4 regions of the Streptomyces sp. SDT5-1 genome follow, and region 4 is predicted to be linked to each of the others. Evidence: riboswitches for the same ligand, from Rfam matches in the RefSeq annotation. Region 4 holds a riboswitch; each other region holds the start of a gene.
What was found. Region 4 has a riboswitch for cobalamin ahead of ACTWJ8_RS03615 (ABC transporter substrate-binding protein). Riboswitches for the same ligand answer to the same signal wherever they lie in the genome.
Positions count from the first base shown of each region.

Region 1: it holds a riboswitch for cobalamin, as region 4 does, so the genes downstream of both, ACTWJ8_RS13935 (prenyltransferase/squalene oxidase repeat-containing protein) here and ACTWJ8_RS03615 (ABC transporter substrate-binding protein) in region 4, are expected to answer to the same signal.
Region 2: it holds a riboswitch for cobalamin, as region 4 does, so the genes downstream of both, ACTWJ8_RS25485 (ribonucleoside-diphosphate reductase subunit alpha) here and ACTWJ8_RS03615 (ABC transporter substrate-binding protein) in region 4, are expected to answer to the same signal.
Region 3: it holds a riboswitch for cobalamin, as region 4 does, so the genes downstream of both, ACTWJ8_RS06130 (HoxN/HupN/NixA family nickel/cobalt transporter) here and ACTWJ8_RS03615 (ABC transporter substrate-binding protein) in region 4, are expected to answer to the same signal.

Region 1 is NZ_CM125963.1:2,974,921-2,981,849, forward strand. It holds gene ACTWJ8_RS13920 (MBL fold metallo-hydrolase) at 1-770, shown strand, start outside; gene ACTWJ8_RS13925 (hypothetical protein) at 867-1,112, shown strand; gene ACTWJ8_RS13930 (flotillin family protein) at 1,127-2,293, shown strand; adenosylcobalamin-variant (AdoCbl-variant) riboswitch at 2,351-2,427, shown strand; gene ACTWJ8_RS13935 (prenyltransferase/squalene oxidase repeat-containing protein) at 2,532-3,752, shown strand; gene ACTWJ8_RS13940 (SCO2322 family protein) at 3,749-4,414, shown strand; gene ACTWJ8_RS13945 (energy-coupling factor transporter transmembrane component T) at 4,419-5,540, shown strand; gene ACTWJ8_RS13950 (ABC transporter ATP-binding protein) at 5,537-6,929, shown strand, end outside.
Region 2 is NZ_CM125963.1:5,494,705-5,501,633, forward strand. It holds gene ACTWJ8_RS25480 (ribonucleotide-diphosphate reductase subunit beta) at 1-564, opposite strand, end outside; gene ACTWJ8_RS25485 (ribonucleoside-diphosphate reductase subunit alpha) at 564-2,912, opposite strand; cobalamin riboswitch at 3,034-3,164, opposite strand; gene ACTWJ8_RS25490 (GNAT family N-acetyltransferase) at 3,226-3,717, opposite strand; gene mctP (monocarboxylate uptake permease MctP) at 3,825-5,453, opposite strand; gene ACTWJ8_RS25500 (DUF3311 domain-containing protein) at 5,450-5,722, opposite strand; gene ACTWJ8_RS25505 (YbdD/YjiX family protein) at 5,849-6,052, opposite strand; gene ACTWJ8_RS25510 (carbon starvation CstA family protein) at 6,021-6,929, opposite strand, start outside.
Region 3 is NZ_CM125963.1:1,286,571-1,293,499, reverse strand. It holds gene ACTWJ8_RS06135 (GTP-binding protein) at 1-1,426, opposite strand, end outside; gene ACTWJ8_RS06130 (HoxN/HupN/NixA family nickel/cobalt transporter) at 1,595-2,710, opposite strand; cobalamin riboswitch at 2,742-2,957, opposite strand; gene ACTWJ8_RS06125 (inorganic diphosphatase) at 2,961-3,464, opposite strand; gene ACTWJ8_RS06120 (GNAT family N-acetyltransferase) at 3,530-4,021, opposite strand; gene rho (transcription termination factor Rho) at 4,046-5,224, opposite strand; gene ACTWJ8_RS06110 (class I SAM-dependent methyltransferase) at 5,606-6,316, shown strand; gene ACTWJ8_RS06105 (phospholipase D-like domain-containing protein) at 6,324-6,929, opposite strand, start outside.
Region 4 is NZ_CM125963.1:767,302-774,230, forward strand. It holds gene ACTWJ8_RS03600 (amidohydrolase family protein) at 1-766, opposite strand, end outside; gene ACTWJ8_RS03605 (PepSY-associated TM helix domain-containing protein) at 916-2,355, opposite strand; gene ACTWJ8_RS03610 (hypothetical protein) at 2,511-3,176, opposite strand; cobalamin riboswitch at 3,235-3,376, shown strand; gene ACTWJ8_RS03615 (ABC transporter substrate-binding protein) at 3,407-4,468, shown strand; gene ACTWJ8_RS03620 (FecCD family ABC transporter permease) at 4,465-5,577, shown strand; gene ACTWJ8_RS03625 (ABC transporter ATP-binding protein) at 5,574-6,362, shown strand; gene ACTWJ8_RS03630 (amidohydrolase) at 6,430-6,929, shown strand, end outside.

The DNA.
Region 1 (6,929 bases), 2.2 Mb from region 4:
GGGCGTGGATCGCCATGCACGAGGCGGACGCCGCGGTGGTGCGGCGCACCCGCGAGAACAAGCCGGCGCGCTGGTACGCGTACATGGTGGCGAAGCTGGTCGCGGCCGGTGCGCCCGAGGACCACATCGCCCCGCTGATCGCGGCCCGCGACTCCGGGAAGCCCCGTCAACTGCCGGGCTTCGCACCCGCGTTGCCGGACCGCACCATCACCCCCGGCGACCTCCTCGACCTGCCGGGCCGCAGGCTCCGCGCGATCTGGACGCCGGGCCACACGCCGGGACACGTCTGCCTGCACCTGGAGGAGGAGCACCCGGAGGGCCGCGCGGGCCACGGCAGGCTCTTCTCCGGCGACCACGTCCTGCCGGGCATCACCCCGCACATCGGTCTCTACGAGGACCCCGACGACGCCACCGTCACCGACCCGCTCGGCGACTACCTCGACTCCCTCGAACGGATCGGGCGCCTGAACCCGGCGGAGGTGCTGCCCGCCCACCAGCATCCGTTCGCCGACACCCCGGCCCGCGTACGGGAGTTGCTCGACCACCACGAGGAGCGCCTCACCGGACTCCTCGGCCTCCTCTCCACTCCCCTCACCCCCTGGCAGCTCGCCGAGCGCATGGAGTGGAACCGCCCCTGGGCCCAGATCCCCTACGGCTCCCGCAACATCGCGGTCTCCGAGGCGGAGGCCCACCTCCGCCGCCTCGAGAAGACGGGCCGCGTGGAGCAGGTCCCGGGCAGCGACCCCGTGCGGTACGCGGCGGTCGGTTAGCACCCCCGATCTTTGCCGCGCCTTTCATGGAAGAGGCGCCCACGGGGGCGTATCTTCGGCCCCCAAGAGGCTGGAACAACAAGGGGGCACCCGCCGATGACGCCGGACGAGGCTGTGGTCGGCCGGACGGGGAAGCTGGTCGTCGGCACACGTGGGGCCGAAGGTCCGGGCGAGGTACTGGTGCAGGTCAGGGGCGGGACCGAGACCTTTCTCGCGTACTCGGACGAGCCCCTGCCCCGGCACGCCACCGTGCTCGTGATCGAATCCCGCGGCAGCCGGCAGGTCTCGGTCATGGCCTGGCACGACCCTCTCCTCTCCGGTGGCGAGGGCGGCTCCCGCTAAGGAGACGTACAGGCATGTTCGGATATCGCGTTCCCGCGCCCGACGAGGCGATGCTGATCTCGGGCGGCAGGCGGGGACTTGGGGGAGCTCCGTTCCGCGTCGTCACCGGACACGGGAAGTTCGTGCTTCCCGTGTTCCGCAAGACCCGCTTCCTGTCGCTCGCGATGATGGAGGCCGAGGTCGTCGAGAAGTGCGTGACCCGGCAGGGCATCGCCCTGACCGTGCGCGCGGTCATCGCGTTCAAGGTCGGCAACGACCACGAGTCGATCGTCAACGCCGGTCAGCGTTTCCTCTCCGACCAGGACCAGATGTCGGTCCTGACCGGCCGGATCTTCGCGGGCCACCTGCGTTCGATCATCGGCTCGATGACGGTCGAGGAGATCGTCACGGAACGCCAGAAGCTGGCGACGGAGGTCCTGGACACGTCGAAGTCGGAGATGGCGAAGATCGGCCTGCACGTCGACTCGCTCCAGATCCAGTCCATCGACGACGGCGACACCGGCTACATCGAGGCGATGTCGCGCCCGCACAAGGCGGCCATCCAGCGGCAGGCGAAGATCGCGCAGGCGCAGGCGACGCAGGCGGCGGCCGAGGCCGAGCAGGAGTCGTCGCGGCGGCAGGCCGAGTACGCGCGGCAGACCGCGATCGTGCAGGCCGAGTACAACGCGGACGTGGACCGCGCCAAGGCGCAGGCCGAGCAGGCGGGTCCGCTGGCCCTCGCCCACGCGCAGCAGGAGGTGCTCGAGGCGCAGACGGAGCTCGCGCTGAAACAGGCCGAGCTGCGGGAGAAGGAGCTGATCTCCGAGGTGGTCAAGCCGGCGCAGGCGGACGCGGAGCGGATCCGGGTGCTGGCGCTCGCGGAGGCCGAGCGTACGAAGATCCAGGCGGAGGCCGCGGCGTCGTACGACCGGGTGGCGCTCGACCGGATGCTCATCGACCAGCTGCCGCAGATCGTGAAGGAGGCGTCGGCGGGGCTCGCCGGCGCGAACGTCAACGTCCTGAACGGGGCGGACGGCCTGGGCGAGATCGCGGCGGGCCTCGTCGGCCAGGGCCTCACGATCCTCGACTCGGTCCGCAAGAACCTCTCCGGGGAGTCCCCGGACGGCGTCGGCTCGGCGGTGGAGCGCTACGTGGGTGCTCCGCGCGGCGGCGCGGACGACGGCCCGGTCGACGTCCGCTGAGGCGGCGGAGCCCCAGGGGACGCGGCCACGGTGCCGGGTACAGTTAGGGCGTCGTAGTACGTACGTACGAGGGGAAGCCGGTGCAAATCCGGCGCTGACCCCGCAACCGTGAGAGCCGGAACACCTCGCACGTACGCGCTCGGCTCACGACCGTCGAGGAATACGGAGCCGGAGCCGCCCGGTGCCCCCGTGTGCCGCGCCGCCCCGCTCCCCGCAGGGAGAGGCAGCCCGCCCCACCATGAACATGCGCCGCAGCACCGCGCTCGTCGCCGCGACCATCGCGATCGGCGCCTTGGGCGCGCACGCCGCGGCCGCGGACAGTGCCTCCCCCTCCCCGAAGGTGACCGTCCCGTCCGGCCTCTACGGCAAGGGCGACCCCACGTACGACGGCGTGTGGCGGCAGTCCCTCGCGCTCGTCGCGCAGCACGAGGTGGGCGTGAAGCCCGCCGCGAAGGCCGTCGACTGGCTGGCGGGCCAGCAGTGCGAGAACGGCGGCTTCGCCGCCTACCGCGCCGAGCCCGGAAAGCCCTGCGACACCAAGACGAAGATCGACAGCAACGCCACCGCGGCCGCCGTCCAGGCCCTCGCCGCGGTCGGCGGCCGCGACGGCGAGGTCGCCAAGGGCGTCGACCGGCTGAAGAAGAGCCAGAACGCCGACGGAGGCTGGGGCTACGGCCTCGGCATGGACAGCGACGCGAACTCCACGTCCGTCGTCGTCGGCGCGCTCGTCGCGGCGGGCGAGAAGCCGTCCGAGGTGAAGTCCTCCAAGGGGAGGACCGCGACCGACGCCCTCGCCTCCCTCGCCCTGCCGTGCTCCAAGGGCGAGGACGGCGGTGCTCTCGCCTACCAGCCCGACAAGAAGGGCGGGCTCGCCGCGAACGCCGACGCCACCGCGGCCGGCGTGCTCGGCGCCCTCGGCACCGGCTTCGCGCCCGACAAGGGCTCCGCCCCGGACTCGTACACCTGCGAGGACGGCAAGGACGCGAAGGCGCTCGCCCACAACGGCGCCGTGTACCTCCAGAACCAGCTCCAGCCGCGCCTGTACCTGAAGTCCCAGCTCGCCGGCGCCAAGGACCAGCCCGACTACGGCAACACGGCCGACGCGATCACCGCCGTCGCCGCCGCGGAGGGCACCAAGTACACGAAGGACCCGTACACCTGGCTGGAGAAGAACGCGCAGGACTGGGCCGCGCAGACCGGACCCGCCGCCTACGCCGAGCTGATCTTCGCCGCGCGGGCCACCGGCAACGACCCGCGCGACTTCGGCGGCACCGACCTGGTGAGCGCCCTGAACAAGACGGGCCCCGAGCCCGCCTCCACGAAGTCCTCCGCCTCCGACCCCGACGAGAAGAAGGACGACGGCGGCAGCGGAGCCAACTGGTGGATCATCAGCGTGATGTTCATCGCCGCGGTCGGCGCCGGCTTCCTGCTCAGCGGCCGCAAGAAGCAGCAGCCGTGACCGCGCGGAGGTGGACCGGGCTCCTGCTCGGCCTGCTCGCGCTGGTGCTCGGCGTCGTGGCGGCCGCCCCCGCGCAGGCGGCCGGGTACCGGTACTGGTCGTTCTGGGAGCGGGACGGCAAGCAGGCATGGACGTACGCGACGGCGGGCCCCTCGCAGACCAAGCCGTCGGACGGGGACGTGCAGGGCTTCCGGTTCGCGGTGAGCGAGGACTCCGAGGACGCGAAGCAGCCGCGCGGCGCCGCGGACTTCGACACGATCTGCGCCGACACCCCCGCCAAGGACGGCGAGAAGCGGATCGCCCTGGTCATCGACGCGGGCACGGCGGCCGACGCCCCGTCGGGCGAGACCCCGCCGAAGCCGCGCACCGCGTGCGCGCAGGTGGCCGAGGACGCGACGAGCGCCGACGCGCTGGCCGCCGTCGCGAAGCCGCTGCGCTACGACAGCAGCGCGATGCTGTGCGCGATCTCCGGCTACCCGAAGGCGGGCTGCGGCGAGCAGGTGTCGGGCGAGAAGACCGACAAGGCGTCCGGACAGCCGGCCGAGAAGAACGCTGGCGACTCCGGGGACTCCGGCCCGTCCGTCGGCCTCATCGCGGGCATCGCCGTGGTCGTCGTGCTCGGTGTCGGGGCGGGCGTGCAGGCCCGACGCCGCCGCGGCTGACCCGATGTCCGCTCGTACGCTGCGCGCCCCGCGGGCGCACCGCTCCAACGCCCTGCATCCGGGCGCCTGGTGGATCTGGGCGCTCGGCCTCGGCACGGCCGCGTCCCGCACCACGAACCCGCTGCTGCTCGCGCTCCTGATCGGCGTCGCGGGTTACGTGGTGGCGGCGCGCCGCACCGAGGCGCCGTGGGCGCGCTCGTACGGGGCGTTCGTGAAGCTGGCGCTCGCGGTCCTCGGCATCCGTCTGGTCTTCGCGACGCTCCTCGGCTCGGCGATCCCCGGCACCCACCTCCTGGTCACGCTTCCCGAGGTCCCGCTGCCTGACTGGGCGCAGGGCGTCCGCATCGGCGGCCCCGTCACCCTCGAAGGCCTGGTCTTCGCCCTGTACGACGGCCTGAAGCTGGCCACGCTGCTGATCTGCGTGGGCGCCGCGAACGCCCTCGCGTCGCCGTCCCGGCTCCTCAAGTCCCTGCCGGGCGCGCTGTACGAGGCCGGGGTCGCGGTCGTCGTCGCGATGACGTTCGCCCCGAACCTGGTCGCGGACGTGCGCAGGCTGCGGGCTGCGCGGCGGCTGCGGGGCCGCCCCGACAAGGGCCTGCGCGGGCTGCTCCAGGTCGGCCTCCCGGTCCTCGAAGGGGCGCTGGAACGCTCGGTGGCGCTCGCCGCCGCGATGGACGCGCGCGGCTACGGCCGCACCGCCGAGGTGCCGCCCGCCGTCCGCCGGGCCACGGCCGCGCTCACCCTCGGCGGACTCATCGGGGTGTGCGCGGGAACGTACGGGCTGCTCGCCGCGTCCGGCGCCGGATACGGGCTCCCGGTCCTACTGGCGGGGGTCGCGGCGGCGCTCGGCGGTCTGTGGCTGGGCGGCCGGCGCACGGTCCGCACCCGCTACCGGCCCGACGTGTGGGGCGTCAGGGCCTGGCTCGTCGCGGCGTCGGGGGCGGCGGCCGCGGCGGTGATGATCTGGGCGGGCGCCCGTGACCCGGCGGCCCTCCAGCCGCCCGTCGTGCCGCTCGCGGCGCCCTCGCTGCCGCTGTGGCCCGCGGCGGGCATCCTGCTCGGGCTCCTCCCGGCCTTCCTCGCACCCGCTCCCGCTCCCGACAAGCCGACGGAGGCAGCGTCATGATCCGCTTCGAGAACGTCTCCGTCACCTACGACGACGCACCGGAGCCCACCGTCCGCGGCATCCACCTCCACGTGCCGGAGGGCGAGTTGATGCTGCTCGCGGGCCCTTCGGGCGTCGGCAAGTCCACGCTCCTCGGAGCGGTGAGCGGGCTCGTGCCGCACTTCACCGGCGGCACGCTCGCCGGCCGGGTCACGGTCGCGGGCCGCGACACCCGCACCCACAAGCCGCGCGAACTCGCCGACGTCGTCGGCACGGTGGGCCAGGACCCGCTCGCGCACTTCGTGACGGACACGGTCGAGGACGAACTCGCGTACGGCATGGAGTCGTTGGGCCTGAGCCCGCAGGTCATGCGCCGCCGCGTGGAGGAGACCCTCGACCTCCTCGGCCTCGCGGACCTGCGCGACCGCCCCATCTCCACGCTCTCCGGAGGCCAGCAGCAGCGCGTCGCGATCGGCTCCGTCCTCACCCCGCACCCTCAGGTCCTGGTCCTCGACGAACCGACGTCGGCCCTCGACCCTGCGGCCGCCGAGGAGGTCCTCTCGGTCCTGCAACGCCTGGTCCACGACCTCGGCACGACGGTCCTCATGGCGGAACACCGCCTGGAGCGGGTCATCCAGTACGCGGACCAGGTGGCGCTGTTGCCGGCGGCCGGGGAGCCGCTGAGGGTGGGCGCCCCGGCCGACATCATGGCGATCTCCCCGGTGTACCCACCGGTGGTGGGCCTGGGCCGCTTGGCGGGTTGGACGCCGCTGCCCCTGACGGTGCGGAACGCGAGGCGAGCGGCGGGAGACCTGAAACACCGACTGGCATCCACAGCCATGGGGGCCGATCGAGCAGCTCGGCCAGATCAAGCCCCTGCAGGGGGTACCCCCGGACGGAGTCTGGGGGAGATTGAGCAGCGGGGCCCGGGGCGGAGCCCCGCGACCGCAACCCCTCTGGCCGCAACGAAAAACCTCGGCGTAAGAAGAGGCCGCATCGAAGCCCTCCGCCACATCGACCTCACGGTCACCACCGGCGAGGTGCTCGCCCTGATGGGCCGCAACGGCGCCGGAAAGTCCACTCTCCTCTCCACCCTCGTCGGCCTGATCAAGCCGACCTCGGGAACGGTCACGGTCGGCGGAGCCACCCCGCACAGGACGACCCCCCGCGACCTCATCCGCAAGGTCGGCCTGGTCCCCCAGGAACCCCGCGACCTCCTCTGCGCCGACACGGTCGCGGCGGAGTGCGCCGCGGCGGACAAGGACGCGGGCGCCGCCCCCGGCACCTGCCGCGCCCTCCTCACCGACCTGCTCCCCGGCATCGCCGACGACACCCACCCGCGGGACCTCTCGGAGGGCCAGCGCCTCACGCTCGCGCTGGCCGTCGTGCTGACCGCGGCCCCGCCCCTGC
Region 2 (6,929 bases), 4.7 Mb from region 4:
GTAGAAGAACAGGCCCTCGATGCACGCCGCGAAGCAGATCAGGTTGAGGAGGAAGCGGCGGCGGTCCGCCTGGCTCTCCAGGCGGTCGATCTCCTCGACCGAGTCCATCCACTTGAAGCAGAACTCGGCCTTCTCGCGGATGGACGGGATGTTCTCGACGGCGGCGAAGGCCGCCGCGCGGTCCTCGTGGTCGGGGAGATAGGTGTCCAGGAGCGTCAGATAGAACTGGACGTGCACGGCCTCCTCGAACAGCTGGCGCGAGAGGTACAGGCGCGCCTCGGGGGAGTTGATGTGCTTGTAGAGGGTGAGGACCAGGTTGTTCGCCACGATCGAGTCGCCCGTCGCGAAGAACGCGACCAGGCGGCCGATCATGTGCTGCTCGCCCGGCGACAGCTTCGCGAGGTCGGCGACGTCCGAGTGGAGGTCGACCTCCTCGACCGTCCACGTGTTCTTGATCGCGTCGCGGTAGCGCTCGTAGAAGTCCGGGTAGCGCATGGGGCGCAGGGTCAGTTCGAAGCCCGGGTCGAGCAGGTTCTTCTCAGTGGTCTCGGGAGAGGTGGTCATTACTGGCAGGCCTCGCAGGACTCGGGGTTTTCCAGGGAGCAGGCGACGGCGTCGGGCTCCGCCGGCTGGACGCGGGCGGCGGCCCGCGCGATGCGCGTCGCGGGGCGCGAGCGCAGGTAGTACGTCGTCTTCAGGCCCGACTTCCAGGCGTACGCGTACATCGAGGAGAGCTTGCCGATGGTCGGCGTCTCCATGAAGAGGTTCAGGGACTGGGCCTGGTCGAGGAACGGGGTGCGCGCCGCCGCCATGTCGATGAGGCCGCGCTGCGGGATCTCCCACGCCGTGCGGTACAGCGCCCGGACCTCGTCGGGGATCCAGGTGAAGCCCTGCACCGAGCCGTTGGACTCGCGCAGCGCCTCGCGGGTCTGCGCGTCCCACACGCCGAGCGCCTTGAGCTCGTCGATCAGGTACCCGTTGATCTGGAGGAACTCGCCGGACAGCGTCTCCCGCTTGAACAGGTTGGAGACCTGCGGCTCGATGCACTCGTAGACGCCGGCGATCGAGGCGATCGTGGCGGTCGGCGCGATGGCGAGGAGCAGCGAGTTGCGCATGCCGACGTCGGCGATACGTTCCCGCAGCGCCGCCCAGCGCTCCGGCCACGTCAGCTGTACGTCGTAGTGGTCGGGGTGCAGCACACCGCGCGCCGTACGGGTCTTCTCCCAGGCGGGCAGCGGGCCATTGCGCTCGGCGAGGTCGGCCGACGCCTCGTACGCGGCGAGCATGATGCGCTCCTGGATCCGCGTGGACAGGGCCTTCGCCTCGGCCGAGTCGAACGGCAGCCGCAGCTTGAAGAAGACGTCCTGGAGGCCCATGGCGCCCAGGCCCACCGGCCGCCAGCGCGCGTTGGAGCGGCCCGCCTGGTCGGTCGGGTAGAAGTTGATGTCGACGACGCGGTCGAGGAACGTGACGGCCGTGCGGACCGTCTCGTCGAGCCGCTCCCAGTCGATGCCGCCGTCGGCGACGAAGGCGCCGAGGTTCACGGACCCGAGGTTGCAGACGGCCGTCTCGCCGTCGTCCGTCACCTCCAGGATCTCCGTGCAGAGGTTCGACGAGTGGACCGTGTGACCGGGCTCGGCCGTCTGGTTGGCGGTGCGGTTGGCGGCGTCCTTGAAGGTCAGCCAGCCGTTGCCGGTCTGCGCGAGGGTGCGCATCATCCGGCCGTACAGATCGCGGGCGGGCACCGTCCGCTGCGCCTTCCCCTCGGCCTCGGCCCTGCGGTACGCGGCGTCGAACTCCGCGCCCCACAGGTCGACGAGCTCGGGCACGTCGGCGGGGGAGAACAGCGACCACGGCTCGTCCGCGTTCACGCGGCGCATGAACTCGTCCGGGATCCAGTGGGCCAGGTTGAGGTTGTGGGTGCGGCGCGCGTCCTCGCCGGTGTTGTCGCGCAGCTCCAGGAACTCCTCGATGTCGGAGTGCCAGGTCTCCAGGTAGACCGCCGCCGCGCCCTTGCGGCGGCCGCCCTGGTTCACCGCCGCCACCGACGCGTCGAGCGTCTTCAGGAACGGCACGATGCCGTTGGAGTGCCCGTTCGTGCCGCGGATCAGCGAACCGCGGCTGCGGACGCGGGAGTACGAGAGGCCGATGCCGCCCGCGTGCTTCGAGAGCCGGGCGACCTGGTGGTACCGGTCGTAGATCGAGTCGAGCTCGTCCAGCGGCGAGTCGAGCAGGTAGCAGCTCGACATCTGGGGGTGCCGGGTGCCGGAGTTGAAGAGGGTGGGGGAGGAGGGCAGATAGTCCAGGCGGCTCATCAGGCCGTACAGCGACCCCACCTCCTCCAGGGCGCGCACGGAGTCGTCCTCGGCGAGCCCCGCGGCCACGCGCAGCATGAAGTGCTGCGGGGTCTCGATGACGTGCCGGGTGATCGGGTGGCGCAGCAGATAGCGGCTGTGCAGGGTGCGCAGGCCGAAGTAGCCGAAGCGGTCGTCGCCCGCGGTGTCGATCAGCGCGTCGAGGCGCGCCGCGTGCACCCGGACGAACTCGGCGGTGCGGTCCGCGATCAGGCCCTCGCGGTGGCCGACCGCGACCGACTCGGTGAAGGACGTGACGCCCTGCGAGGCGGCCTCGGCGGCGATGGAACGGGTGAGCAGGCGGGCGGCGAGCCGGGAGTAGTCCGGGTCCTCGGAGATCAGACCGGCCGCGGCCTCCGTGGCGAGATCGCGCAGCTCCGCGGTGACTGCCCCGGCGGAGCCCCGCGCCGAACGGCCGCGCAGCGCGGCGGCGGCGACTCTGCCGGGGTCGGCGTCGGGGAGGTCGGCGGTCAGCTCGGTCAGGGTGCGCAGCAGGGCTGCACCCGGGCCGTCCTCGGGGGTGGCTGAGACCGGTTCGGCGGGCGGCGCGATGGTCACGTGGAGGCTCTCCCTCGCTCGGCTCGGGGCCTGCGGGGAGGAGGTGGCAGCGCGGGCGCACGGGCCCTCGTCCACCGGCCCTTTCCGCGAGGCCCGGACGTCGTCGACGCCCGGGCCGGGCGGCTCGGGCGTACCGTCGGCAGGTCATCGGACTCGCGCGGGCGTTTTTGTACGCCTACGCACACCGTTGCGGGACAGTTCCGGATTCGCACCGGATTCCCCTGCGGCGACAGCGAGAGCGAGCATACATGTTGTGTCGGGCTTTCGCGTCAGCCCCATATGTTGTGTCGGCGCGGCCCGGAGGCCGGACCGGCTAGAGCCTCAACTCGTACGCCCGCAGCGTCACTTCCGGGATCGGGTCCCAGTCGCGGTCCGGGATCCGGGTGAAGCCGAGGCGTTCGTAGAGCCGGTGCGAGGCCGTCGCCACGGGCTGCGTGCACAGCACCACGGCCTTCTTCCCGGCCGCCCGCGCCCGCTCGACCACGGCCCGCACGAGCGCCTCGCCGACGCCCTTGCCGCGCGCCTCGACCGCCACCGCGAGCATCCGGAACTCGGCCTCGCCGGGCCGTGACACCTCCGCGTACGGGTGGTCGTGCGTGGGGACGTACGTGACGCCGCCGAGGATGCGGCCCTCAGGGCCCTCGGCGACGAGCACCTCGGCCTGCTGCGCGCGCTTCTCGACGTCGCGCAGCTGGGCGGCGTACCAGTCGTTCTCGCCGTCCGCGAGGAGCCCGCTGCCGAGGTAGGCGCGGGCGATCAACTCACCGAGGTCGGCGTACTCTTCGGGGCGCACAGTTCTGATCACGTCGTCATGGTTACGTGACGTGCGGCGGTGCCCGCAATGCTTTCCCGGAAACGCGTCGGGCCCCTCCGCGACGGAGGGGCCCGACACCTGTACCGGTAACCGCGTGACTAGTGTCCTGAGCCCGCGCCGACGGTCGGCAGGTCGACCTGGACGCCCTTGTCGCCCGCGTCCGCCGTGTAGTCCGCGGGGGACGTCTCGTCGACGCCGTCCGGGGCCTTCACGGCCTTCAGGACGAAGGTCAGGACGACCGTGACGAGGACGTTGAGGACGAACGCCGTCATGCCGATGTAGCCGATCTGGCCGATCCCGGGGATCTCCGCCGAGGAGCCGCCGAAGTGGGCCTGCGTCGGCGAGGCCACCCCGTACGCGGCGAGAGTGCCGTAGACCATGCCGACCGCCCAGCCGGCGAGCAGCGCCCAGCGGTGGAACCAGCGCGTGAACAGGCCGCCGACCAGGGCCGGGAAGGTCTGCAGGATCCAGATGCCGCCGAGGAGCTGGAAGTTGATCGCGACCGTCTTGTCCATCGTGAGGACGAAGGCGAGCGCGCCCACCTTCACCAGCAGCGAGACCAGCTTGGAGACCTTGGTCTCCTGCTCGGGCGTCGCGTCCGGCTTGAGGAAGTCCTTGTAGATGTTGCGCGTGAACAGGTTCGCCGCGGCGATGGACATGATGGCCGCGGGGACGAGCGCGCCGATGCCGATGGCCGCGAACGCCACGCCGGTGAACCAGTCGGGGAACATGTCCTCGAACAGCTGCGGGATCGCCAACTGGCCGTTCTGCACCTTGATCCCGGCGGCGATCGCCATGAACCCGAGCAGCGCCAGCAGGCCCAGCATCAGCGAGTACAGCGGCAGGATCGTGGTGTTGCGGCGGATCACCTCGCGGCTCTTCGAGGAGAGCGTCGCGGTGATCGAGTGCGGGTACATGAACAGCGCCAGGGCGGAGCCGAGCGCGAGCGTCGCGTACGTCCACGTGCCCGAGGAGCCCGGCGCGAGTCCGGCGACCGGCTTGCCCGCCGCCTCGTTCGCGGCGTCGAACTTGTCGCTCGCCGCGGCGAAGATGTGCTCGAAGCCGCCCAGCTTGATCGGGATGTAGATGATGGCCACCGCGATCACGATGTAGATCAGGGTGTCCTTGACGAACGCGATCAGCGCGGGGGCGCGGAGTCCGGACGAGTACGTGTACGCGGCCAGCACGCCGAAGGCGATCAGCAGCGGCAGGTCCTTGATGAACCAGTTGGTGTTCTCGCCGCCGCCGACGCCCATCACGTCGAGCACGGCCTGGATGCCGACCAGCTGGAGCGCGATGTACGGCATCGTGGCGAGGATGCCGGTGACCGCGACCGCGAGCGAGAGGCCCTTCGAGCCGAAGCGCCCGCGCACGAAGTCCGAGGTCGTCACGTACCCGTGCTTGTGCGAGACCGACCACAGGCGCGGCAGGAACGTGAAGATCAGCGGATACACCAGGATCGTGTACGGCACCGCGAAGAAGCCGGAGGCGCCGGCCGCGTAGATCGCCGCGGGGACGGCGACGAAGGTGTACGCGGTGTAGAGGTCGCCGCCGAGCAGGAACCAGGTGATCCAGGTGCCGAACGAGCGGCCGCCCAGGCCCCATTCGTCGAGCGAGGCCTCGTTCTCGGCCCGACGCCAGCGCGCGGCGAGGAAGCCCATGACCGTGACGGCCACGAAGAAGAAGATGAAGACGGTGAGCGCGACACCGTTGACGCCGTCGTTCACGCGCCCGCCCCTTCCGAAGTGGCCGAAGTGGCCTTACGGGCACGCTGATCGCGCTGCCACAGCTTGTACGCGAGCATCGTGAGCGCGGTCGAGATGAGCACCCAGAGCATCTGGTACCAGTAGAAGAACGGAATGCCGATCAGGGTCGGGTCGACCTTGGCGTACGAACCGACCCAGAGCATCGCGACGAACGGTGCGACCAGACAGAGAGCAATGATCACGCGGACCGGCGTGACCACCGGTTGTTTCACTTCAGGCGCATCGGACATTTCGCGGTTCCGTCCCCTCGCTGAGCAGAGATCCCACTTATCTCGTGTTTAACGCCCGGGAAATCTAAGCGAGAGTCTTGATCTATGGAACCCCCGTCCGGATAACGGACGAGCCACGAACCCCGCTCAGCAGCAGCGGAAGCCCTGTCGCGGATCCGATTCCTGGCGGTCCATCCGTATGCGCTCGAACTCGCGGCGGGAGGGCACGGGCGCCTCCGGGTGGGTCTGCCCGAGGTGCGCCACGTACCGCTCGTACGCGCTCTCGTCCGTCAGTTCGCGCACGAACCAGCGCACGTACCTAGCCACCCGTAGCACTGCTGACGCCGGCATCGCGCGCCTCCGCCTTCTCCTGTCGACTGGGGATGAGCCCGGCCGGTGCGACCAGCGTGGACTCCACGTACGGCGCCTCGCTCAGCTTCGACGCCGCGGGGTTCCTTACGTGCTTCACGCATACCCGCAGCGCGTCCAGGACCACCACGACGATGAGGAGCGCGAGGGCGGCCGAGAGGACGCCGTCCACCGTGGAGTTGGTGACCACGGTGTGCATGTCGTCCATGGTCTTGGCGGGCGGCAGGATCTTCCCGGCGTCGATCGCGTCCTGGTAGTTCGAGCGCTGCTGGAAGAAGCCGACGCGCGGGTCGGAGGAGAACACCTTCTGCCAGCTCGCGGTCAGTGTCACGACGGTGTCCCAGATCAGCGGGACGCCGGTGATCCAGGCCCACTTGAGCCGCCCCGACTTCACGAGCAGCGTCGTGCAGACGGCGAGGGCGACCGCGGCGAGCAGCTGGTTGGAGATGCCGAAGATCGGGAAGAGCTGGTTGATCCCGCCGAGCGGCTCGTGCACGCCGACCCACAGGAAGTAGCCCCACAGTCCGACGACGACGGCGCTGGTGAGGATCAGGCCCGGCTTCCAGCTGATGTTCCGGAACGGCTTGTAGACGTTGCCGAGCATGTCCTGGAGCATGAAGCGGCCCACGCGGGTGCCGGCGTCGAGCGCGGTCAGGATGAACAGCGCCTCGAACATGATCGCGAAGTGGTACCAGAAGGCCCGCAGGCCGCCGCCCGTCACCTGGGAGAAGATCTCGGACACGCCGACGGCGAGCGTCGGCGCGCCGCCCGTACGGGACAGCAGGCTGGACTCCTCGACGTTCTTCGCGGCCTGCGCGAGGTCCGCGGGTGAGATCGAGTAGCCGAAGTTCGCGACGGC
Region 3 (6,929 bases), 520 kb from region 4:
CGAGTTCGATGCCGAGCCGGAACGCGACGCCGGAGCCGACCGGCGCCGGGTCGACGCGCAGTCCGATGGTCGCGAGGAACGGGTTGCCCTCGTCCTTCATGGCCTCGGCCGCCTCGCCCGATCCCGTCGGCCGCTCGACGCACAGCGGCGTCGTCGCGCGGAACGTGACGTCGAGCCCGAACTCCTCGGCGAGCGTGGCCTGGACGACCTCCTTCTGCACCTCGCCGTAGAGCGACAGGAAGATCTCCTGGCGGACGTCGTCCTGGCGCAGGCCGATCAGCGGGTCCTGCTCGGCGAGCTGGGTGAGCGCGGCGAGCAGGGCGCCGCGCAGGCCGGGCCGCTCGGGCTCGACGACCGTCTCCAGGGTCGGCGGCGCGAAGTGGTGTTCCTCGACCGGTGCTCGAGGCTCTCCGAGGTCGTCGCCGACGCGCACGCCGCCGAGCCCCCACAGTCGCGCCACCCTCCCGGGCCCGGCCTCCGCCGCCGGGACGTCCGCCCCGTCCGCGAAGACCCGTACTCCCGTCAGCCGCTCCTCGCCGCCGCCGGGCAGCGCGAGGCGCTCGCGCACCCGCAGCGTCCCGGTGAAGACACGGGCGTACGCGATCTTCTCGCCGGCCGGTCCGCGCTCCACCTTGAACACCCGGGCGGAGAGCGGCAGTCGGTGCCGCTCCTCCGCGGCCGGAAGCAGCCGCGTGACGCCGTCCACGAGGGCGTCGACCCCCGCGCCCGTCATCGCCGAGCCGAAGTACACCGGATGGGCCTGCGCCCGCGCCGTCTGCTCGGCGAGCGCGTCCCACAGCCTGCCGTACGTCACCGACTCCTCGTCCTTGACGTACGCCTCCAGGAGGCCGTCGTCGCGGGCCGAGAGCACGTCGACCAGGCGGGCGCGGTGGTCCGCGTCCCCGGCGGCGTACGGGACGCAGCGCGCGGAGCGGTCGCCGAGGCCGCCGGTCACCGTGTTCATCGGGACCACGGCGGGTGTGAGCTTGCGGCGCAGGTCGTCGAGGAGCGTGGCCTCCCGGGCGCCGCGCCGGTCGACCTTGTTGACGAACACCACGGTGGGGATGCGCAGTCGGCGCAGCGTCCGCATCAGGACGCGGGTCTGCGCCTGGACGCCCTCCACGGCGGAGACGACGAGCACCGCCCCGTCGAGCACGCCGAGCACGCGCTCGACCTCGGCGATGAAGTCCGGGTGACCCGGTGTGTCCACCAGGTTGACGGTGGTGCCGCCGACCGGGAACGACACCACGGCCGCCTTGATGGTGATGCCGCGCCGGCGCTCCAGGTCCAGGGAGTCCGTGCGGGTGCTCCCGTCGTCGACCCGGCCGAGCTCGTCGATCACCCCGGCCGAGTGCAGGAGCCGCTCGGTCAGGCTGGTCTTACCGGCGTCTACGTGCGCGAGAATTCCAAGATTCAGCAATGCCACGGGCAGTCGAGTCCTCGAAGGAAGGGAATGCCACGGCGGCGGAATCCGCGGTGGCCCTCGGAAGGAACGTGACTGCAGCGCGCATGGATCGGTCCTCACGGTCGGGATGCGCGACTCGTGCCGCACGGGAATCAGTGCAGCAGCGCGCCGCGCATCCCGGCAACCGAATTACCCGGCGTCGGCCACCCGCGCCGACCATCGCTGCTCGACCCGCGCCAGCCGCCAGTAGGCGATCGCCGCCGCCCACACGACGACGAACAGGCCAACGATGACGTACCCGACGTTGTCGAGGTCGAGACCGGCGATCCAGCCGGTCACCGCGTCGCTGAGGTCCAGCTTGTCGTGGAGCACGCCCACGAGTTCGATCGTCCCGATGAAGAACGCGACCGCGATCGACAGACCGGTGATGGTGAGGTTGTAGAACACCTTGCGCACCGGGTTCGAGAACGCCCACTGGTAGGCGAAGTTCATGAACGTGCCGTCGAGCGTGTCGAACAGGCTCATGCCCGCGGCGAACAGCAGCGGAAGGCACAGGATCGCGTACCAGGGCAGGCCCGCCGCGGCGCCGCTGCCCGCCATCACCATCAGCGTCACCTCGGTCGCGGTGTCGAAGCCGAGCCCGAAGAGGAAGCCGAGCGGGAACATCTGCCCGGGGCGGGTGATGGACTTGGTGAAGCGGCCGAGGATCCGGTTCATGAACCCGCGCGAGTCCAGGTGCTGCTCGAGCTTCCGCTCGTCGTACGAGCCCGCGCGCATCGCCTTGAAGACCTTGAGGATGCCCATCAGGGCGACGAGGTTGAGCGCGGCGATGAGGTACAGGAAGGTGCCGGAGACGGTCGTACCGACGACGCCGAGCACTTGGTGGGTGGGGGAGTCGTCGCTCGTCAGGGTGGTCGCGAGCGCCGTGCCGCCCGCGACGAGGGCCGCGAGCACGACCACCACGCTGGAGTGGCCGAGCGCGAACCAGAAGCCGACAGAGACGGGCCGCTTGCCGTCCGCCATCAGCTTGCGGGTGGTGTTGTCGATGGCCGCGATGTGGTCGGCGTCGAACGCGTGCCGCATGCCGAGCGTGTACGCCGTGATGCCGAGGCCGATGCCGAAGGCCTTGTTGCCCACTTCGTAGTGCTCGGGGACGACGAGCAGGAAGAGCACGCCGAACGCGACGACGTGCAGCGCGGCGATCACCGCGATCAGGCCCGCCGTGCGCAGCGTGTCCTCGCGGCGCCAACGGAAGGCAGGGGAGGGGGAATTCAGGAGATTCGGGGAGTTCCCGGGCAGGGTCATGCGTCGATCACGCTCCAGCACCTCGTGGATCACTTCGTGAGATGCCGTGGCCGGTCTCCTGGCTTACGGGTGTGCCCGTCGCTCCGGCCTTCCCAGCGGCCGACGGCCGCCAGTGGCGCACAGGATGGAACGACGCGCCCCGGACGTCGCTGTCCGGAACCCGATCACAGTGGCGAGGGCCGCTCCGGAATGGGCCCCTGAAGGGCTGTCACCGGTCTTCCCGAGCACCACGGCCCGACCACCCTACTACCTACCGCGCGGCCCGCTCCCGGGCCCGGCGGATCTCCTCGTAGGCCTTCTCGCGGCCCTCCCAGTGCGAGCCGTCGACCGATTTGCCCGGCTCCAGGTCCTTGTAGACCTCGAAGAAATGGGTGATCTCCAGGCGGTCGAACTCCGGGATGTCCTCGATGTCCCGGGTCGCGTCGTGCCGCGGGTCGTGCGCGGGCACGCACAGGATCTTCTCGTCCGGGCCCTTCTCGTCGCTCATCACGAACATCCCGATGGCGCGGCACTCGATGGCGCAGCCGGGGAACGTCGCGTCGCCGGTCAGGACGAGCGCGTCCAGCGGGTCGCCGTCGCCGCCGAGCGTGCCGTCGACGTAGCCGTAGTCCGCGGGGTACTGCGTCGACGTGAACAGCATCCGGTCGAGCCGGATCCGGCCGAGGTCGTGGTCCATCTCGTACTTGTTCCGGGACCCCTGGGGGATCTCCACGATGACGTCGAACGCCTCGGCGCGTGCCTGACTGCTGCCCAATGTGGCCTCCTTGCCGCATCCCGACGACCACGAGTGTGCGCCGTGCCGGGCAAGGGCGGAACCCCTCAGGCCGCCGGGGGAACGGCGAATTCGAGTTCGGGCCGGTCCCAGGCGACGGCCGGCGGGCGGGCGGCCACCGTGCCGGTCCGGCGCGCGCCCATGCTCCGGTAGAAGCCCTCGGCGGGCGGATGCGCGACGACCCGCACATGGTCGAGGCCCGCGCCGACGGCCTGTGCCAGCATGTGCGCGATGAGCAGCCGGCCGATGCCGCGGCCCTGCGCCTCGTCCGCGACGAACATCAGGTCGAGCTCCCGCGGCGCGAGCAGCAGCGCGTAGAAACCGAGCACCCGCCCGTCGGCCTCGTCCACGGCCACATGCACCGGGTGCGCCTCTATGTAGTCCGGGCCCACCCGGTACCCGGCGACCATGGAGGCGTACGGGTCCCGGTAGGCGCTGGAGCCACGCACGAGGCGGGTGAGGCGCCGGGCGTCCTGTGCGGTGGCCCGCCGGACCGTGACGGCCGGTGCTCCTCCGCGGCGTGTAACGCGCGCGTTCATGGGTCGAGTATTACGCATCCGGGGTCAGGGCCTGGCCCCGGGCACCGTGGAGTGCGCCTGGCGCAGGAACGCGGCGTTGTCCGGGCTCTGCCGCAGCTTCTCGATCAGCGCCTCGTACGACGCGTACGGGTCCCGGGTCTGCAGGGCCCGCCGCAGGCCCCGGACGACGGACAGCTCGGCTGCCGGCTGCAGCAGCTCCTCGCGGCGGGTGCCGGACGGGGTGAGGTCGACGGCGGGGTGGACGCGGCGCTGGGCGAGGGTGCGGTCGAGGCGCAGCTCCATGTTGCCGGTGCTCTTGAGCTCCTCGAAGTAGTAGTCGTCGGCGCGGGAGCCGGTGTCGACGAGGGCGGTGGCGAGGATCGTCAGGGATCCGGCCTCCTCGGCGTCGCGGGCCGCGCCGAAGAACCGCTTCGGCCCGTGCAGGGCCGCCGCGTCGACGCCGCCCGACAGGGTGCGGCCACTGGTCGACGCGGCGTTGTTGTACGCGCGGCACAGGCGGGTCAGGGAGTCGAGGAGGATCACCACGTCGCGGCCCCGCTCGGTGAGCCGCTTGGCGCGCTCGACGGCGAGTTCGGCGAGCGCGATGTGCGCCTTGGCTGGGCGGTCGAACGTCGAGGCGTAGACCTCGCCGCGCACCGAGCGGCGCATGTCGGTGACCTCCTCGGGGCGCTCGTCGACGAGCACCACCATGAGGTGGGCCTCGGGGTGGTTCGCGGCGAACGCGGCGGCGAGCTGCTGGAGCAGCACCGTCTTGCCGGTCTTCGGCGGGGCGACGATCAGCCCGCGCTGCCCCTTGCCGACGGGGGTGAACAGGTCGACGACGCGTCCCGCGAGCCCGGCCGCCGGGTGCTCGAGGCGGAACCGCTCGCTCGGGTGCAGTGGGGTGAGGTCGGCGAAGCGGGGGCGGCCGCCCGCCGCCTGCGCGGGGGAACCTTCGACGGCCTCGACGTGGGTGAGGCCGCGCTGTGCGCCGCACGTCCCCTCGACGAAGTCGCCCTTGCGCAGGCCGATTCGGCGCACGAGGTGGGCCGGCACCTGCACGTCGTGCGGCGTGGGGATCAGGTCGGGCGCCCGCAGGAAGCCGTGCCCGTTGCCGCCGATGTCGAGGAAGCCTGCGGCGCGGACGGGTTCGGTCCTCCGGGGTTCATCGGCCTCACGGGGTTCACGGGTGGTGGTGGTCGGGTTCAGGGTCGTGGTGGTCATGGTGATCACGGGTCCTTTCGCGGCCTGGGCCGCGGGTCCGAGTGGCATGGGGGCAGGGAAGGGGTGGGATCCGGCGAAGAGGCGAGGGCGACGGAGCGCGCCCCGCGGCCGGGGAGAACCTGGGCTCGCGGCAACGGGTGAAGAGCCCGCCAGAAGCCGCTGACCAGGGATGACATACGCCGTACGGTGAAGGGGGAACCATCGGCCGAAGGGCGCTGAGAAAAGGAGATCGGTACCGGCGCCTCGGAACGGGCGAGCACATGTACCGCCTTGACCGTACCACCCGGACTCCGTCGCGCGGCAAGACCCGGTTCTCGTGAAGCCCCGGCCCCGCGCGGCAGGGCCCGCCCGCGGCGCCCCGCCGCCCTATGCTGAGCGGCCATGTTCACCGATCAGGGGCCCACCCTCCGCGAGCTGGCCGTCCAGGCGCTGTCCTCGGTCGAGCGCGGCTACGACCTGCTGGCGCCGAAGTTCGACCACACGCCGTTCCGCACCCCCGACGCCGTGCTCGACGCGGTCGGCCGCGCGCTCGCCGGGCTCGGCCCGTACGGCACGGGGCTCGACCTGTGCTGTGGCACCGGCGCGGGCCTGCGTGTGCTGCGCGACGCGGGCGTCGGGCGGGCCGTCGGCGTGGACTTCAGCGGCGGCATGCTGGAGGTGGCGCGGCGCGCCGAGCCGGGCGCGGGCCATGTCCGCGGCGACGCCCTCGCGCTGCCCTTCGGCGAGGCCTTCGACCTCGTCGTGAGCTTCGGCGCGTTCGGGCACTTCCTGCCGCGCGAGTGGCCGCGCCTCTTCTCCGAGGTGCGCCAAGTCCTGCGCCCCGGCGGGCAGTTCGCGTTTCCGCTGCCCGCGCCCGCGGGGCCCGACACGGTCGGCTACTGGGCGATGCTCGGCTTCGACACCGTGATGCGGGTGCGCAACGCGGTGTGGCGGCCCCCCTTCGTCATGTACTACCGGCCGTTCCGACTCGGCGACGTACGCCGGGAGTTGGACCGGGCGGGCTTCGACGTCACGCTGTACGCGCTGCCCGAGCTCGGCGGGCGGCCCGACGGCAGCCCGCGCTGCCGGCTCGTCGTGGCCACCCGCCGCTGACCGGGCGTCAGCAGGACGGCGTCGCGCCGTTCGCCGGCTGGTGCGTGGTCGCGGCCCGCACCTGGTTGAAGTTCGCGACGTACGCGTCGTGCACGGCCGGGTCCTCCAGCTGGAGCATCGTCTCGTCGCTCTGCCGCAGCGAGTTGCCGCTCCAGTTGTGGCTGCCCGTCCACACGATCTCGCGGTCCGGGACGCCGTAGTACTTGCCCTCGACCAGCAGGTACTTGTCGTGGATCCACGTCGAGTCGGCCTGGCAGTAGTACCGGGCGATCACGCCGCCGTACACACTCGACGTCTTCGCCAGCAGCGCCGAGAGGGACTGCTGCTCCAGGGCGCTCGCCGGGTTGTAGTTCTGCGACACCTCGACGTAGCAGCCCTGCGCGTCGAGCGCGGCGAGCCGCTGCGCCAGGTAGGGGCGGCTGAAGATGTTCATGGCGACGCGGATCCGGGTGCGGTGGTTGTCGGTGGTGCCCACCCTGGTGTTCCCGAAGCACTCGACGTGGTCGAGCACCGTCGCGACGGTGTCCTCTGACGGGTCGTTGTAGGGCTGCCCGTTGCTCTCGGCGCGCGGATAGAAATGCGCCTTGGCGTTGCCCGACGTCACCGGCGGCCT
Region 4 (6,929 bases):
GGTCGAGCACGTCCTGGCGGACCTCGAATCCGTCGGCCGTCATCCACGTGCAGTGTTCGACGGAGTCCACTCCGGCCGCGACCGCCGCCGCGATGCCGTCCACGCCGTGGGCGTGTGCCGCGACCGGAAGCCCGGCGCGGTGCGCCTCGTCGACGATCGCCGCGAGTTCCTCGTCGGAGAACTGGGACTCCCAGCTGTCGGCCCCGCCTTTGGTGAGGCCGCCGCCGGTCGCCATGACCTTGATGACCCGGGCGCTGGTCTCGACGTTGCGTCGGACCAGTCGCCGGGCCTCGTCGGGGCCCGAGACCTCGCCACCCAGAAACCAGCAGTGGCCGCCGGGCGGGGTGAGGGGTGTCGTCGCCGGGACGATCCGCGGGCCCGCCACCGCCCCCGTGCTGGTGTCCTGTGCCAGTCGCACCGCGAGGCCGTTGCGGTCGCCGAGGTCGCGGGCCGTCGTGACACCGGCGTGCAGCAACTGCCGCGCCCGAGCCGCCATCGCGGTGAACAGTGTCTCGTCGTCCTGTGCCTGGAGCGTGGCCACGGCGTCCGGCCCCGCGTCGAAGCAGAGGTGCACGTGCGCGTCGATCAGGCCCGGGAGCACCGTCCCGTCCGGGAAGTCGAGGCGGGGCTCGTCCAGCTGTGCGTGCCGTTCGACCTCCTCGCGCGGGCCGACGGCCGCGATGACACCCTCGCGTACGAGGACGGCCGCGTCGGGCACAGGGCGCAGGTCGGGGCCTGCCAGGGCCTGCGCGGCGGTGATCAACATGTGGCGCGACCTTCTCTCGCGTACGGGCGACGGCAGTTGCCGCTTCTGCCATGCAGCACATCAGAAGGCGGACCCAATTGGCGCCTGGACGCGCCACCTCGGCCGCACGAACTCCTTCAGGCGGGGTCGTGCGGCCGAAGGCTGCCTCCTCAGGCCGCCGGTGCGTACGTCCGCTTGCCGCGCCGGTACGCGATCTCACCCAGCGCGATGTCGCACAGCAGGAACGCAGCGAGCGGGATGCCGAGCAGCGGCAGGAAGCACCCGAGCAGGGTGACCGCCACCATCAACGACACCAGGAAGTACGGCGGTACGTGCTGCCAGGCGCCGCGCTGGATCGGCCGGCCGAACGCGGCGCCGCGCCCGCGCTGCCACCACATGCGGTAGCCCCACACGATGAGCGCGACCACCGCGAGGGCGAGAACGGCGAGGGCGATCTGGTTGGCGAGTCCGAACAGGCTGCCGGTGTGCAGGTCGATGCCCCAGCGGGACAGCTTCGCGAGCACCGGGTAGTCGGCGAACCGCACCACGTCCGTGACCCGCCCGCTCGCCTGGTCGACGGCGACGGCGTCCTGCTTCTCCGGCCAGCTCCGCTGGATCTGCTGCACGACGTGCGCGGAGGAGGGGTCGGCGGGTGGGACGATCTCCACGGGGTTCGAGAGGCCCTCGGAGCGGGCCGCCTTCAGTACGGTGTTCAGGCCTGCGCCTCCGTCGGCGCCCGCGGCGCCGGTCCCGCCGCCGCCCATGCCGTGGCCCGCGTGCTCCCCGCCGGAGTCGGCGGGGGCCGAGGAGACCGTGGACGTCGAGACGGTCGGCGTCGTCTGGCCGAGCGCCTCGCGCAGGTCGGTGACGTTGGCCCCGGCGTACGTCGACCAGGTCAGGCCCGTCGCGGACAGGAAGAAGAGTCCGAGCGCCGCCCAGACACCCACCGAACCGTGCAGGGACAGGGTGCGCCTGCGGCCGCTCGTGCCGCGGATGGCTCGGCGTGAACGGCGGCGGCCGAACCAGAGGACGAGGCCGCCGCCCGCGATGACCCACATCCAGCTGGCCGCGAACTCGCTGTAGAGGCGGCCCACTTGGCCCAGGTGGAGGTCGCGGTGCAGCTCGTCGATCCAGGTGCGCAGGGGCAGCGCGCCGGTGGAGCCGTACTGTTCGAGGGCGCCGCGCACCTCCCCGTCGTACGGGTTCACGAACACCGCGAGGGTGTGGTCGGCGTCGACATCCGGCACGCCGGACAGCAGGACGCGGGTCGTCGCCCCGGGCTCGGGCGAGGGGCGCACGGCGCTGAGCTCTCCCTCCGGGTGGGCCTTGCGCGCGGCAGCCACCTGGTCCGCGATCGGCAGCTCGGCCTTGCCGACGGGAACCGTCAACTCATGGGCGTACACGAGCTTCTCGGCCTGGAACGAGCCCGCGTAGAGCAGGCCCGTGAGCGCTGCGACGAGCAGGAACGGGGCGACGAACACCCCCGCGTAGAAGTGCATTCGCAGGACCAGCGGGCGCAGGGACGCCCAGGCCGAGCGGGTTCCCGGCGGGGTGCGGGGACTCTCCTCCTCCGGGCGGGATTCGGGGGTGGTTTCCGAGGTGATGGACAACGTGGTCCTCCAGTTTCGGGCAGCGCGATGTCCGGGCGCGGGCCGTGTGGCCCTCGGCGCGTCCGGATCCGGCGCGTTGCAGGGGGAAACGGTCGCGCGGGCGCACGACCGATGCCCGAGGGTGCGGGGCGCAGCCTCGGGTGAACCGGCTGTCGTCAGGCGACAGCGTGCCCTGCGGGTGGGCCCCTGGAGGTGATCGTGTCCGCGAGGAGGAGGACACGCGGTGTGCGGTCGTCGCGCGTGCGGCGGACGTGAATGCGAGGGCGGTGGACGGGAGTTGGGAGGCGGAGCGGGAGGTTGAGAGGTGCGAGGAGGTGGCGGGCGGCGCAGCGCGCGATGCGGAACGCGGCCTGTTCGCCGTACGCGAGCCAGAGCCCGCTCAGGACGGCCGCCAGCAGGTGGGCCAGGAGCATGCCGGTGCCTGACATGCCGCCGACCGACATGTCAGTGGCCGATGTGTCGGCCATGCCGTGCATCCCATGCATGGCATGGCTCGAGTGTTCCATCGCGGGCGTCGTCGGCATCCCGGCCGTACCCAGTGACTCCGCTGAGTTCACCGAGTGCCCGACGCCCTGCGTCCACGAGAAGAAGACATGCAGCACCGCCTGCGACGCCACCGCGAGCCCCACCACCGGCAGCAGCCCCCGCTCACGGCCGCCCACCCCGTACGCCGCTCCCCCGGCGACGACGAATCCTCCGCCCAAGGCCCACCACGGCACGGTGTCGCCGGACATGAGGGCGTGCCCCAGGGATGTGAGCAGCACGCAGACGGCCGCGAACACCGCGGCCCGTCCTGCCCTGGCACCCCAACCTGTCGTCATGGCCGGTCCATCTTTGCATCCGCCACCCCCTTTTGCTCCGCCTTTGCCTTTCGCCCGGCACTGCGTACTATCACCGGGTCATCGCCGCGACGGGAGACAGGAAGCCGGTGCGAATCCGGCACGGTCCCGCCACTGTGACCGGGCAGCGCGCGTCAACGCCGCCCGGGAGTCAGGTCACTGGCCCGTCGCGGGCCCATTCCGAGGAGCGCGGACTCCGTAGGAGGCTTCACGTGTACGACGGCCCGTACCGTCCTCATGCCCTTGCTCAATCCCGTGTGCGTCGGCGGCGGTTCGCCACGCGGCGCCTCACGGCCGCGGTCGTCGCGTTGTCGGCGTCGCTGCTGCTCACCGTCGGATGCGGCCCGTCCGGATCGGACACCGCGGGCGCCGAAGGCTCCCGGTCGTCGGCCGCGAAGGGCTTCCCCGTCACCATCGACAACTGCGGCGTCAGGACGACGTACGAACGGCCGCCGTCCCGCGTCGTGACCATCCATCAGCACCCGGCCGAACTCCTGCTCTCTCTCGGCCTGAAGGACCGCATGGTCGGCACGGCATTTCCCGACTCCGCCGTCCTGCCGGGCCTGCGCGAGGACTTCCGGTCCGTTCCTCAACTGGCCGCGAAGGCGCCCTCGTTCGAGAAGGTCCTCGAAGCCGAACCCGACTTCGTCTACGGCGGCTACAGCAGCGCCTTCGACGAGAAGGAGGGCCGCTCCCGCAAGGCCTTCGCCGACGCCGGGATCGACACGTACCTCAACCGCGAGTACTGCGGCGAGAAGAACGTGACCATGGAGGACACCTACGCCGAGATCCGCACCATCGGCAGGATCTTCGGTGTCTCGAAGCGTGCCGACGCCCTCGTCTCCGACCTGCGTCGACGGGTGGCGAAGGCGAGCGCCGCCGTACGGGACGCGGCGGACGTCCCCGTGTTCGTGTACGACAGCGGCGACAAGTCCGCGTTCACGGCGGGCGGCAAGGGCCTTGGCACGCAGCTGATCCGGCTGGCGGGCGGGCGCAATGTCTTCGCCGACCTGGACGACGTGTTCGGGGACGTCTCCTGGGAGCAGGTCGTCGACCGCAGGCCCGAGGTGATCGCCATCTACGACTACGCGGGCGACAAGAGCGTGGCGCAGAAGAAGCGGTACCTGCTCGCACAGCCCGCCCTCGCCGACGTACCGGCCATCAAGCACAAGCGGTTCGTGGTGCTGCCGTTGACCGCGACGCTCGTCGGGGTCCGCTCGGCCTACGCGGTGGAGGGCCTTGCGCGCGGGCTGCACCCGGGGAGCTTCGCGTGACCGCGCCGCCCGCGGTGGCCGGGAAGCCGTCAACCGGCGTACGGGAACGGCGGCGCGTCGGCCAGGGGGCGCGGCTCACCGCCACCTTTGTCGTACTGACCGCCCTGTTGCTGGTGTCCCTCACGGCCGGAGTCGCCATCGGTTCCGTGCACGTGCCTGTCGGCCAGGTGTGGGGCATCGTCACGCACGCGCTGGGCGCCGACTGGTGGGGCGACGCGGACTGGTCGCGGGCGCGGGAGACGATCGTGCTCGACGTGCGGGCGCCGCGCGTGCTGCTCGGGGCCGTCACCGGCGCCGGGCTCGCGGTCGTCGGCACGGCCCTGCAAGCCCTGGTGCGCAATCCGCTCGCCGAGCCGTATCTCCTTGGTGTCTCGTCCGGTGCCTCGCTGGGCGCGGTCGCGGTCCTCGTGTTCGGGGTGGGTGTGTTCGGGGCGATGTCGCTGTCGGCTGCGGCGTTCGTGGGTGCGCTGGGTGCGCTCGTCCTCGTGTACGCCACCGCCCGTACCGGCGGTCGCATCACGTCGGGGCGGCTCGTCCTCTCCGGGGTCGCCGTCGCCTCGATCCTCAGCGCGGTGCTGAATCTGCTGCTGCTCACCACGGACCGCGGCAACGAGGCGCGTACGGTCCTCGCCTGGACGCTCGGCGGGCTGGGCGGTGTGTCGTGGAACTCGCTGTGGCTGCCGGGTCTCGCGCTGCTCGTGGGGATCGGTGTCCTCATGGTGCAGGCGCCGAACCTGAACCTGCTGCTCGCGGGCGAGGAGGCGGCCACGACGATGGGCCTGGACGTGGCCCGGTTCCGCGGGCGCATGTTCGTCCTGGTGTCGCTCGTCACCGGGGTGCTGGTCGCGGCGGCGGGGCCGATCGGCTTCGTCGGTCTGATGCTGCCGCACATGGTGCGGTTGCTCGTCGGCGCCGACCATCGGCGGGTCCTGCCGACGGCCGCGCTCGGTGGCGCGGTGTTCCTGGTGTGGGCGGACATCGCCGCGCGGACGGTCGCCGCGCCGATGGAGATCCCGGTCGGTGTGCTGACGGCGCTGTGCGGCGGGCCGTTCTTCCTGTGGCTGCTGCGACGGGACGCGCGGCGAGCGAACGCGGGAGGTGTCGGATGACGGCCGCCGACCTCCACGTAGAGAACCTCACGCTCACGGCGGGCGCGCGGCGGCTCGTCGACGACGTGTCGCTGACCGCGCGTCCGGGCGAGACCGTCGGACTCGTCGGGCCGAACGGCAGCGGCAAGTCCACGCTGCTGCGGGCCGTGTACCGGGTCCTGCGACCGGCCGAGGGGACGGTGCGGGTGGACGGATCCGACGCCTGGGCTCTGCCGGTGCGCCGGCTCGCCCGTACGGTGGCCGCCGTCGTCCAGGACGCGGGCGCCGACCTCGAGCTGACGGTGCGTGAGGTCGTCGCGATGGGGCGCGCCCCGCACAAGCGGCTCCTCGCGGGCGACACGGCCGCGGACTCCGCCCTGATCGAGGCATCACTGGACGCCGTCGATGCCGCACGGCTCGCCGATCGGCCCTTCGCCCAGCTCTCCGGCGGCGAGCGCCAGCGCGTCCTCATCGCCCGCGCCCTCACCCAGGAGCCCTCCCTGCTCGTCCTCGACGAACCCACCAACCACCTCGACATCCGCCACCAGCTGGAGATCCTCTCGGCCCTGCGCCGCCTTCCCGCCACGGTCCTCATCGCCCTGCACGACCTGAACCTGGCGGCCCACTACTGCGACCGCCTGTACGTGCTGCGGGACGGCGAGGTCGTCGCGGCGGGCCCACCGGGCGACGTTCTCACCCCGCGACTCCTCTCGGAGGTGTACGGGGTGGCCGCCGAGGTCGCCGTCCATCCGCGCACGCGTCGGCCGCAGGTGACGTATCTGCCCGGCGACGCACCACGGCCCTGAACGTCGGCTCCCCCGCCGCCCGCGTGGGCGACACTGAACCGAGCCGATGGAACGGAGAGTTTGGATCATGGCGGATGCCGTAGTCGCAGGGCTCGAGGGAATCCGGGACGACCTGGCCGATCTGTACCGGGACCTGCACGAGCACCCGGAGCTGTCGTTGCAGGAGACCCGGTCGGCCGAGGTGCTCGCGCGGAGGCTGCGCGACGCGGGAGTCGACGAGGTCGTCGAGGGGATCGGCACCACGGGTGTGGTCGGGGTGGTGCGCAACGGAGAGGGCCCCGTGGTCATGCTGCGTGCCGACTTCGACGCGCTGCCGGTGGAGGAGAAGACGGGGCTCCCCTACGCCAGCGTCGCCCGCGGGGTGGACCGCGAGGGCAGGGACGTGCCGGTGATGCACGCGTGCGGGCACGACATGCACGCGACGTGTCTGATCGGGGCCGCGACGCTGCTGGCCGGGGCGCGTGAGCGGTGGCGTGGCACGCTGCTGCTGGCGTTCCAGCCCGCGGAGGAACTCGGGTGCGGGGCCCGCGGCATGGTCGACGACGGCCTCTTCGAGCGGTTCCCCGT